One region of the Tsuneonella dongtanensis genome, then DNA from elsewhere that is predicted to be linked to it. Evidence: predicted binding sites of a transcription regulator. Region 1 holds the regulator's gene; the other holds the start of a gene.

What was found. Region 1 encodes LexA, which represses DNA repair genes until DNA is damaged. Its sites were predicted from a motif close to GTTCCNCNCTTGTTCT; they were not measured.
Region 2: A6F68_RS07965 (deoxyguanosinetriphosphate triphosphohydrolase) is a predicted target of LexA. The motif match lies at 1,646-1,661, and genes of this name have one in related genera.

The regions. Positions count from the first base shown of each region.
Region 1 is NZ_CP016591.1:2,222,453-2,226,770, reverse strand. It holds gene A6F68_RS10915 (ComEC/Rec2 family competence protein) at 1-1,833, shown strand, start outside; gene lexA (transcriptional repressor LexA) at 1,840-2,517, opposite strand; gene trpC (indole-3-glycerol phosphate synthase TrpC) at 2,647-3,432, opposite strand; gene trpD (anthranilate phosphoribosyltransferase) at 3,429-4,318, opposite strand, start outside.
Region 2 is NZ_CP016591.1:1,638,205-1,642,522, forward strand. It holds gene A6F68_RS07955 (aspartate/glutamate racemase family protein) at 1-309, shown strand, start outside; gene A6F68_RS07960 (S8 family serine peptidase) at 420-1,550, shown strand; gene A6F68_RS07965 (deoxyguanosinetriphosphate triphosphohydrolase) at 1,703-2,863, shown strand; gene A6F68_RS07970 (NAD(P)H-binding protein) at 2,856-3,554, shown strand; gene ribB (3,4-dihydroxy-2-butanone-4-phosphate synthase) at 3,603-4,318, shown strand, end outside.

The sequences.
Region 1 (4,318 bases):
GCGCTCGTCTGGGCGCGCTCCGAACTGGTCGGGGCGGAGCCGCTGGCGCGCCCACAGGTCAGCTGGATCGACGGCCGCGTCCTCGCGCGCGAGGACCGGCCTGCCGAGGGCCGGGTTCGCCTGACGCTGGCTTATCGCGATGCCGAGGGCGGAATGGCGCGGAAGATCCGCGTGAATGTTTCGCCCGAACTGATCGGCGACGGTGTTGAGGAGGGCGCCCGTATCAGGCTCCGCGCGCGACTGATGCCGCCCGGTCCGCCGATGGTGCCCGGCGCCTACGATTTCGCCCGCACGGCGTGGTTCGCGGGCCTTGCCGCCACCGGGAGCGCGATGGGCCCGGTCGAAACGATAGAGCCCGCTCCGCCTGGTGGCACCATAGCAAGGGCGCAGCGGGCACTGTCAGCCCATGTCCACTCGCGGCTCGACGGATCGGCCGGTGCCATAGCGGCTGCCTTCGCGAGCGGCGACCGCGGCGGGATCGCCATCGCCGATGAGGAGGCGATGAGGGACTCCGGCCTCACCCATCTCCTGTCTATCAGCGGAGTTCATGTCAGCGCGGTGATTGCCGCCGCCTACGTCCTGGCGGTGCGCCTGCTCGCGCTTTGGCCATGGCTCGTGCTGCGGGTCCGCCTGCCGCTCGTCGGCGCCGCGGTCGCCGCCGGCGCTGGCATCGCCTATACCCTGCTGACCGGCGCGGAAGTGCCCACGGTGCGCAGCTGCGTCGGTGCACTGCTGGTCCTCATCGCGCTGGCGCTGGGGCGAGAGCCGCTGTCCATGCGGATGGTGGCGACTGCGGCTTTCGCCGTCCTTCTCGTGTGGCCCGAAGCGCTCGTCGGGCCGAGCTTCCAGATGAGCTTTTCGGCGGTCATCGCGATCGTCGCCTTGCACGAGGCGGCGCCGGTCCGTGCATTTCTCGCCCCGCGCGAGGAGCGATGGATTGCCCGCGCCGGAAGACGTGCCGCGATGCTGTTGCTGACGGGGCTCGTCATCGAAATCGCACTCATGCCGATCGTCCTGTTCCATTTCCACCGGGCAGGCTTCTACGGCGCGCTCGCCAATGTGGTCGCCATTCCGCTGGTGACTTTCATTTCCATGCCGCTGATCGCGCTGGCCTTATTCCTCGACCTGCTCGGCCTGGGGGCGCCGATTTGGTGGTTGGCAGGCCAATCGCTCGAGCTGTTGCTCGCCATCGCGCGGTTCACCGCGGACCAACCCGGGGCGGTGCGCCTGATGCCGCAAATGGGTTGGGGCACCTTCGCCCTGTTCATCGCTGGGGGGTTATGGCTTGCGCTCTGGCGCGGGAAGGCCCGCCTGCTTGGCCTGGTGGCCTCTGGAGCGGGAGCGATAGCGCTTCTTTTTACGCCAACGCCCGACGTTCTCGTGAGTGACGATGGGCGTCACGTGGGAATTGTCGGCGAGGGTGACCGCCTGCTGGTCTTGCGTGAAGGACGCAGCGATTTCGCTCGAGACAACCTGCTCGAACTTGCCGGGTTGGAAGGTGATCCGGTGCCGCTCGAACGCTGGCCCGATGCCCGATGCAGTGCGGATTTCTGTTCACTGGATGTCGTACGCGAAGGGCGCACCTGGACGCTGCTCATGGCTCGCAGCCGGTCGCGCATCGAAGAGCGGTCGCTCGCTGCGGCGTGCGAGAAGTCGGATATCGTGGTCGCGGATCGCTTCCTGCCGATGAGTTGCCGTCCGCGCTGGTTGAAGGCCGATCGGCGCTTCCTGTCGGAGAATGGCGGCCTCGCGGTGGTTTTGCGGAGCGAAACGATCGAAACGGTTGCCGCCGGGCAGGGTCAGCATCCGTGGTGGACTGCCAGGGGGCGATAACGCCCTCTAGTGGTAGCGGCGCAAGAGACCTGCGAGCTTGCCCTGCACCTTGACCTCGTTGGGCCGATAGACCTGCGGCTCGTACGCTCCGTTGGCCGGGTCCAGCCGGACCATCCCGTTCTCGCGGCGCAGGTACTTGAGCGTCGCCTCCTCGTCGCGGACGAGCGCGACCACGATTTCTCCGTCGCGGGCCACATCGGTGCGCTTCACCAGAGCGAAATCGCCGTCGAAAATCCCCGCCTCGATCATCGAATCGCCGGATACCTCCAGCGCATAGTGTTCGCCCGGACCGAGCAGCGCGGCGGGAACGGGCAGGGTGCTTTGTCCCTCGAGCGCCTCGATCGGCATGCCTGCCGCAATACGTCCGTGAAGCGGGAGCTCGACGACGTCGTTGGCCGGCTCGGGACGAACCGGGGGACGCAGCGGCACGACGTTGTCCGCCGAGCGCGTGCGCGGAGCAGCAACCGAATCCTCGGGCTGACGGATGACCTCTAGAGCACGGGCGCGGTTCGCAAGGCGCCGGATGAAGCCCCGCTCCTCGAGCGCCGAGATGAGCCGATGCACCCCCGACTTGCTCTTGAGATCGAGCGCTTCCTTCATCTCTTCGAACGAAGGCGAAATGCCGCTTTCTTCCAGGCGGACGGTGATGAAATGCAGCAATTCGCGCTGTTTCGCGGTGAGCATGGGACCTATCCCCCGGCAAATGTTCCATACGGGAACGAACGCGGAACAATTAGGAAACTTGTTACAGTCCGTCAACCCGTATGAACGTTCTCCACCGAAGACACCGCGGATCGGTGTCGAAGGTTGCGTTCACGCGGCCAGCAATGCGCGCGTCGCCGCTTCGACATCCTGCTGGCGCATCAGGCTTTCACCAACGAGGAAGGTACGCACGCCGCTGCGTGACAGTCGCTCGCAGTCCGCATGGCTGTTGATCCCGCTTTCGCCGACCAGCAAGGTGCCGTCCGGAGCGAGCGGCGCAAGCGCCTCGGTCGTGGCCAGGTCGGTTTTGAAGGTCTTGAGGTTGCGGTTGTTCACCCCGATCAGCCGCGATCGGAGCCGGGCGGCCCGTTCCATCTCCGCCGCATCGTGAACCTCGACAAGGACGTCCATCCCGCGCTCGATCGCGGCGGCCTCGATCTCGGCCATCGCCCCGTCGTCGAGTGCTGCAACGATGATCAGGATCGCGTCGGCGCCGATGGCGCGCGCTTCGGCAACCTGCCACGGGTCGACCATGAAATCCTTGCGGAGAACCGGCAACGCACAGGCGCGCCGCGCATCGGCGAGAAAGTCCTCGTGCCCTTGGAAGAAGGGGGCGTCGGTGAGAACCGACAGGCAGGCGGCTCCGCCACTTTCATACGCAACCGCATGCTCGGCAGGGCGAAAGTCGGCGCGAATCAAGCCTTTGGAGGGGGAGGCCTTCTTGATCTCGGCGATCAGGGCGAACCCGGTCGCGACCTTCGCTTCCAGCGCGGCACGAAAACCGCGAGGCGCCGACTGACCACGGGCAAGACGATCGAGGTCCTCGATAGTCGCCAGCGCCTTGCGCGCGGCAACTTCGTCGCGCTTGACCGCGCATATCTCGTCGAGCTTGTTCATTGAGCGAGATCGATCCACTTCGCGAGCAGAGCTTCCGCACGGCCCGAATCAAGCGCTTCGGCTGCGACGGCGGCACCTTCGGCGTAATTCGCCGCCTTGCCGGCGATCATCAGCGATGCCCCGGCGTTGAACAGCACCGCATCGCGATAGGGGCCGGGCGCGCCCATCAGCAGCGCCTTGAGAGCTTTGGCGTTGTGCGCCGCATCGCCGCCGCGGATGGCCTCGATCGGTGCGCTCGGCAGCCCGGCGTCCGACGCGCGGGCACGGCGCATCTCCCATTCGTGACCCTTGACGTCGGCAATCTCGTTGCCACCCGCGAGGCTCAGTTCGTCGAGGCCTTCGTCACCCGATACAATCAACGTCCGCTCGGTGCCGAGGCGCGCCTTTGCTTCTGCGTAAATTGGCACATAGGCCGGGCGCGCGATGCCGATGAGCTGGCGTGTGACCCCGGCCGGATTCGACAGTGGGCCCATCAGGTTGAAGATGGTTCGGCGGCCGAGCCGCTGACGAATGGGTTGAATTCGACCCATCGCCGGATGATGGTTCTTCGCAAACAGAAAGCAGATGCCGATTTCGGCGAGCGTTCTTTCGGCGGTGCGCCCGGCCGCCTCCATGTCGAGCCCGAGCGCCTCGAGGGTGTCGGCCGCGCCCGCCTTGCTGCTCGCAGCACGGTTGCCGTGTTTCGCCACCGGCACACCTGCGGCGGCCACGACCAGCGACACCGCGGTCGAAACGTTGAGGGTATGGTGCCCATCGCCTCCCGTGCCGCAGACGTCGATGGAGCCCTCCGGCGCGTCGATCGGGATCAGCCGCGCGCGCAGCGCCCGCGCTGCCCCGGCAATCTCGTCGGCGGTCTCGCCGCGGTCGGACAGGTCGCAGAGGAACC
Region 2 (4,318 bases), 580 kb from region 1:
ACCGAAAGCTTCTACCGCCGCCGACTGGTCAGTCACGGCGTGGACCTCTTGCCGCCAGACATGGAGCAGGTCGAGAAGATCGACCGGATCATCTACGACGAGCTGATGGTCGGCAAGGCGAGCCGCGAGGCGGAGCGGACGATGAAGACCTGGATCACGTTCAAGGAACGCGAAGGGGCCGAAGCGATCGTGCTCGCCTGCACCGAACTGTCGATGGTGGTGGACGTCGACGCCAATGTCTTGCCGGTGTTCGATTCAACCCGAGCCCATTGCCGGGCGGCCGTAGATTGGCTGACCGGCGACGAATAGTTGCACTCTTGCGACAGGGCGCATGGTTACGAAGGCCCTAATGATCTTTGTCTATTCCAATTGATGCGGCACGCGGCATTCTCGCCTTTCCTGATAGGGAGGGACCATAGATGAAAAACCGGGTTGTCGGCCGCCTCGCGGCCGCGAGCGTTGTTGCATTGGCGATGGGGATCGCCGCCACTCCGGCGCATGCTGAAAAAATCGCGAACCAGTACATCTGCGTGTTCAAGAACGACCGCGTCGCGAAGGACGAGGTTAATGGTCGCGCCAACGCCGCGGCCAAGGCGCACGGCGGTGCGGTCAAGTTCGTGTACCGCAAAACCATTCGTGGCTTCGCCGCCAACATGAGCGAACAGGCCGTGACGGCGATGCGCCGTGCGAATCCGTCGATCGCTTACTGCGAGCAGGATCAGGTCGCGCGCATCCCGCCGATCGACGCGGCGGCGCGTCCCGGCGGCGGCGGTGGCGGTTCGACCGGGCAGTCGGTTCCCTGGGGTATCCAGGCGGTCGGCGGCGCGGGCAACGGAGTGGGCAAGACGGCCTGGATCATCGATAGCGGGATCGATGCCGACCATCCCGACCTGAACGTCGACCAGACACGCAGCCGCGACTTCACCGGTTCGCGCAGCGGCTGGAACGACGAGAATGGCCACGGCACGCACGTGGCGGGCACCGTCGGGGCAATCAATAATTCGACCGGCGTGGTCGGCGTGGCGGCCGGGGCAACCGTGGTCGCGGTACGCGTGCTCGATCGACGTGGCTCGGGTTCCTATTCCGGCGTGATTGCCGGCGTCGATTATGTAGGAACCGCCGCAAGCGCCGGCGACGTCGCCAACATGAGCCTTGGCGGGCCCGTGTCGCAGGCTCTCGACGATGCAGTCCTTGCGGCCGGCTCGAAACTGAAGTTCGCGCTCGCGGCGGGTAACGAGACCGACGATGCCAAGAACCACTCTCCGGCGCGTGCCGGCGGCGTCTCGAAGACCGACAACGTGTTCGCGGTATCGGCGATGACCCAGTCGAAGGCGCTTGCCAGCTTCTCGAACTACGGTCTCGGCGTGGAATGGGCCGAGCCCGGCGTCAGCATCCCGTCGACCTGGAAGGATGGGGGCTACAACACGATCTCCGGCACTTCGATGGCATCTCCGCACCTCGCGGGGATCCTCCTGCTCGGCACGCCGCGCAGCGGCGGCGTGATTTCAGGCGACAAGGACGGCAGCCCGGATCCTATCGGCGTTCGCTGATCCGAACGATCTCCGGCGGGTCGCACCTGGCCGGATCCCTTGCGGGCCGCGCGTCTTTTCGATGCGCGGCCCGTTTTATCGGGCGCTTTCCGAGTGTTCCGGACCTGTTCCCGTTGCCCGCGTGAGGCGCCCCGCCTAACCGCTGGCCACCGATGACACTCGCACCCTACGCCGCCGATCCTGCCGCCAGCCGAGGGCGTGAGTTCGCGGAGAATAGAGAAGGTACCCGCGGCCCGCGCAGCGAATTCCAGCGCGACCGTGACCGGATCGTGCATTCGATCGCTTTTCGCCGCCTCAAGGCCAAGACGCAGGTGTTTATCGCGCCGGACGGCGATCACTACCGCACCCGGCTGACCCACAGTATCGAGGTCGCGCAGATCGGCCGCGTCATCGCCCGCGCGCTCGGCCTCGACGAGGACCTGACCGAGGCTTTGTGTCTCGCCCACGACATCGGGCACCCGCCCTTCGGCCACGCCGGCGAGGAAGCGCTGCAGGAAGCGATGGCGACGCGCGGCGGCTTCGATCACAACGCCCACACGCTGCGCGTCCTGATGCGGCTCGAGAGTCCCTATTGCGACCACCCCGGCCTCAACCTGTCGTGGGACCTGCTCGAAGGCCTCGCCAAGCACAACGGGCCGGTCGCGACGCCCAACTGGGCGCTCGCCGAACTCGACGAAACATTTCCGCTTGATCTCGGCGCATGGCCCAGCCTCGAGGCGCAGGTCGCCGCGATCGCCGACGACATCGCCTACGACAACCACGACATCGACGATGGCTTGCGCGCCGGGTTCCTGCTGCTCGACGACCTGCTCGAACTCGCGCCGATCGCCGACCAGTACCGCGCGATCGAGGCGCGCTATCCGAACGCGAGCGTCGACCAGCGTCTGCGCGAACTCGTGCGCAGCCGGATCGGGCTGATGGTCAACGACGTGATCGAAACGACCCGTGCGAACGCGAAAGGCATGCGCAGCGTGGCGGACGTGCGTGCACACGAGGCGCCGCTTGCCGGTTTCTCGACGGGAATGGCGGAAGAGGAACGGGCGCTGAAGGCGTTCATGTACGAGCGCCTTTACTATCACCCCGAACAGCTCATGGCCGCCACTCGCGCCCGCGATGTCGTTTCCCGCCTGTTCGCCGCCTATGACCAGAACCCGGACTCCTTGCCGCAGGAATGGCGCGCGGCCTTGCCGAAGGACGAGCCGGAGCGCAGCCGGCACCTCGCGGACTTCATTGCCGGGATGACCGACCGCTTCGCCATTCGCCAGTGTACCGCCATCTTCGGCCGCGAGCCCGAGGGGCTGCGGAATGTCTGATCCCCTGCGCATTGCGCTTGTCGGCTCCACCGGCCTGATCGGCGGAGAGATCATGAAGCTCGCCGTCGGGCGCGAGGATGTGCGGCTGGTCGCCATCGCCCGGCGTGAGGCGCCGCTGCCTGCCGGCGCGCGCATGGAGATGTTCGTCGCCGATCCGACCAAGTGGGGAGAGGTCTTCGAGGCGATCCGCCCGACCGCGGTCATCTGCGCCCTGGGAACGACTTGGAAGAAGTCGGGACGCGACGAGGCGGCTTTCCGCGCGGTCGATCACGATCTCGTCATCGCCACTGCCCGTGCGGCCAAGGCGCAAGGGGTGGAGCGGTTCGTGACGGTCAGTTCGGCAGGCGCCGATGCCTTGTCCAAAAATCGCTACCTTCGCACCAAGGGAGAGGTCGAGCGGGAGTTGGCGGCAATCCGCTTCAAGCGGCTCGACGTGCTGCGGCCCGGCCTCCTGAAGGGACGACGCACCGGTGACCTGCGGGCCGCCGAGCGGATCGCCATTATGCTCAGCCCGCTTGCCGACATGGCGATGCAGGGGAAGTATCGCGCTTACCGCTCGATCAAGGCGGAACTGGTGGCCAAGGCGGCCATGGCGCTGGCGATGCGCAAGGCGGCAGGTCGGTTCGTCCACGACAATGACGCCATACTGCGCGCGGCAGCGAGCCTGTCGCTGGTGCATCTCGACGAGTGATCACATTTTGATGTCGCAATCACATTAGGATGTGATATTGCGAGTCGCATGAACCAGACCATCGACCGCGTACGCGAGCTTGTCGCCGAAAACCGCATGAGCCGCGCCGCGCTGGCCAGAGCCGCAGGCCTGCATGCAAATTCGCTGCGCGATTGCCTCGAAGACAGCTGGAATCCCACCGCGGACACACTCGGCAAGCTCGACGTGTTCCTCTCCGCCAACGACGAGCGTCCGGTGATCGTATCCGCCGAAGAGATCATCGACGAGGCTCGCAACGGCCGTATGTTCATCCTGGTCGACGACGAGGATCGCGAGAACGAGGGTGACCTGATCATCCCGGCGCAGATGGCGACGCCCAACGCGATCAATTTCATGGCGCGGCACGGTCGCGGGCTGATCTGCCTTGCGATGACCCGCCAGCGGGTCGACCAGCTCGGTCTCGACCTCATGAGCCGCAACAATCGCACGCGGCACGAGACGGCATTCACGACTTCAATCGAGGCGCGTGAGGGTGTTTCGACGGGCATTTCCGCCGCCGACCGCGCGCGCACCGTTTCGGTGGCGATCGACGGCACCAAGACTCGCGACGACATCGTCACCCCCGGCCACGTCTTCCCGCTGGTAGCCCGCGATGGCGGAGTGCTGGTGCGTGCGGGCCATACCGAGGCTGCGGTGGACATCAGCCGCCTTGCCGGGCTCAACCCCTCGGGCGTGATCTGCGAGATCATGAACGAGGACGGCACAATGGCGCGCCTCGGCGACCT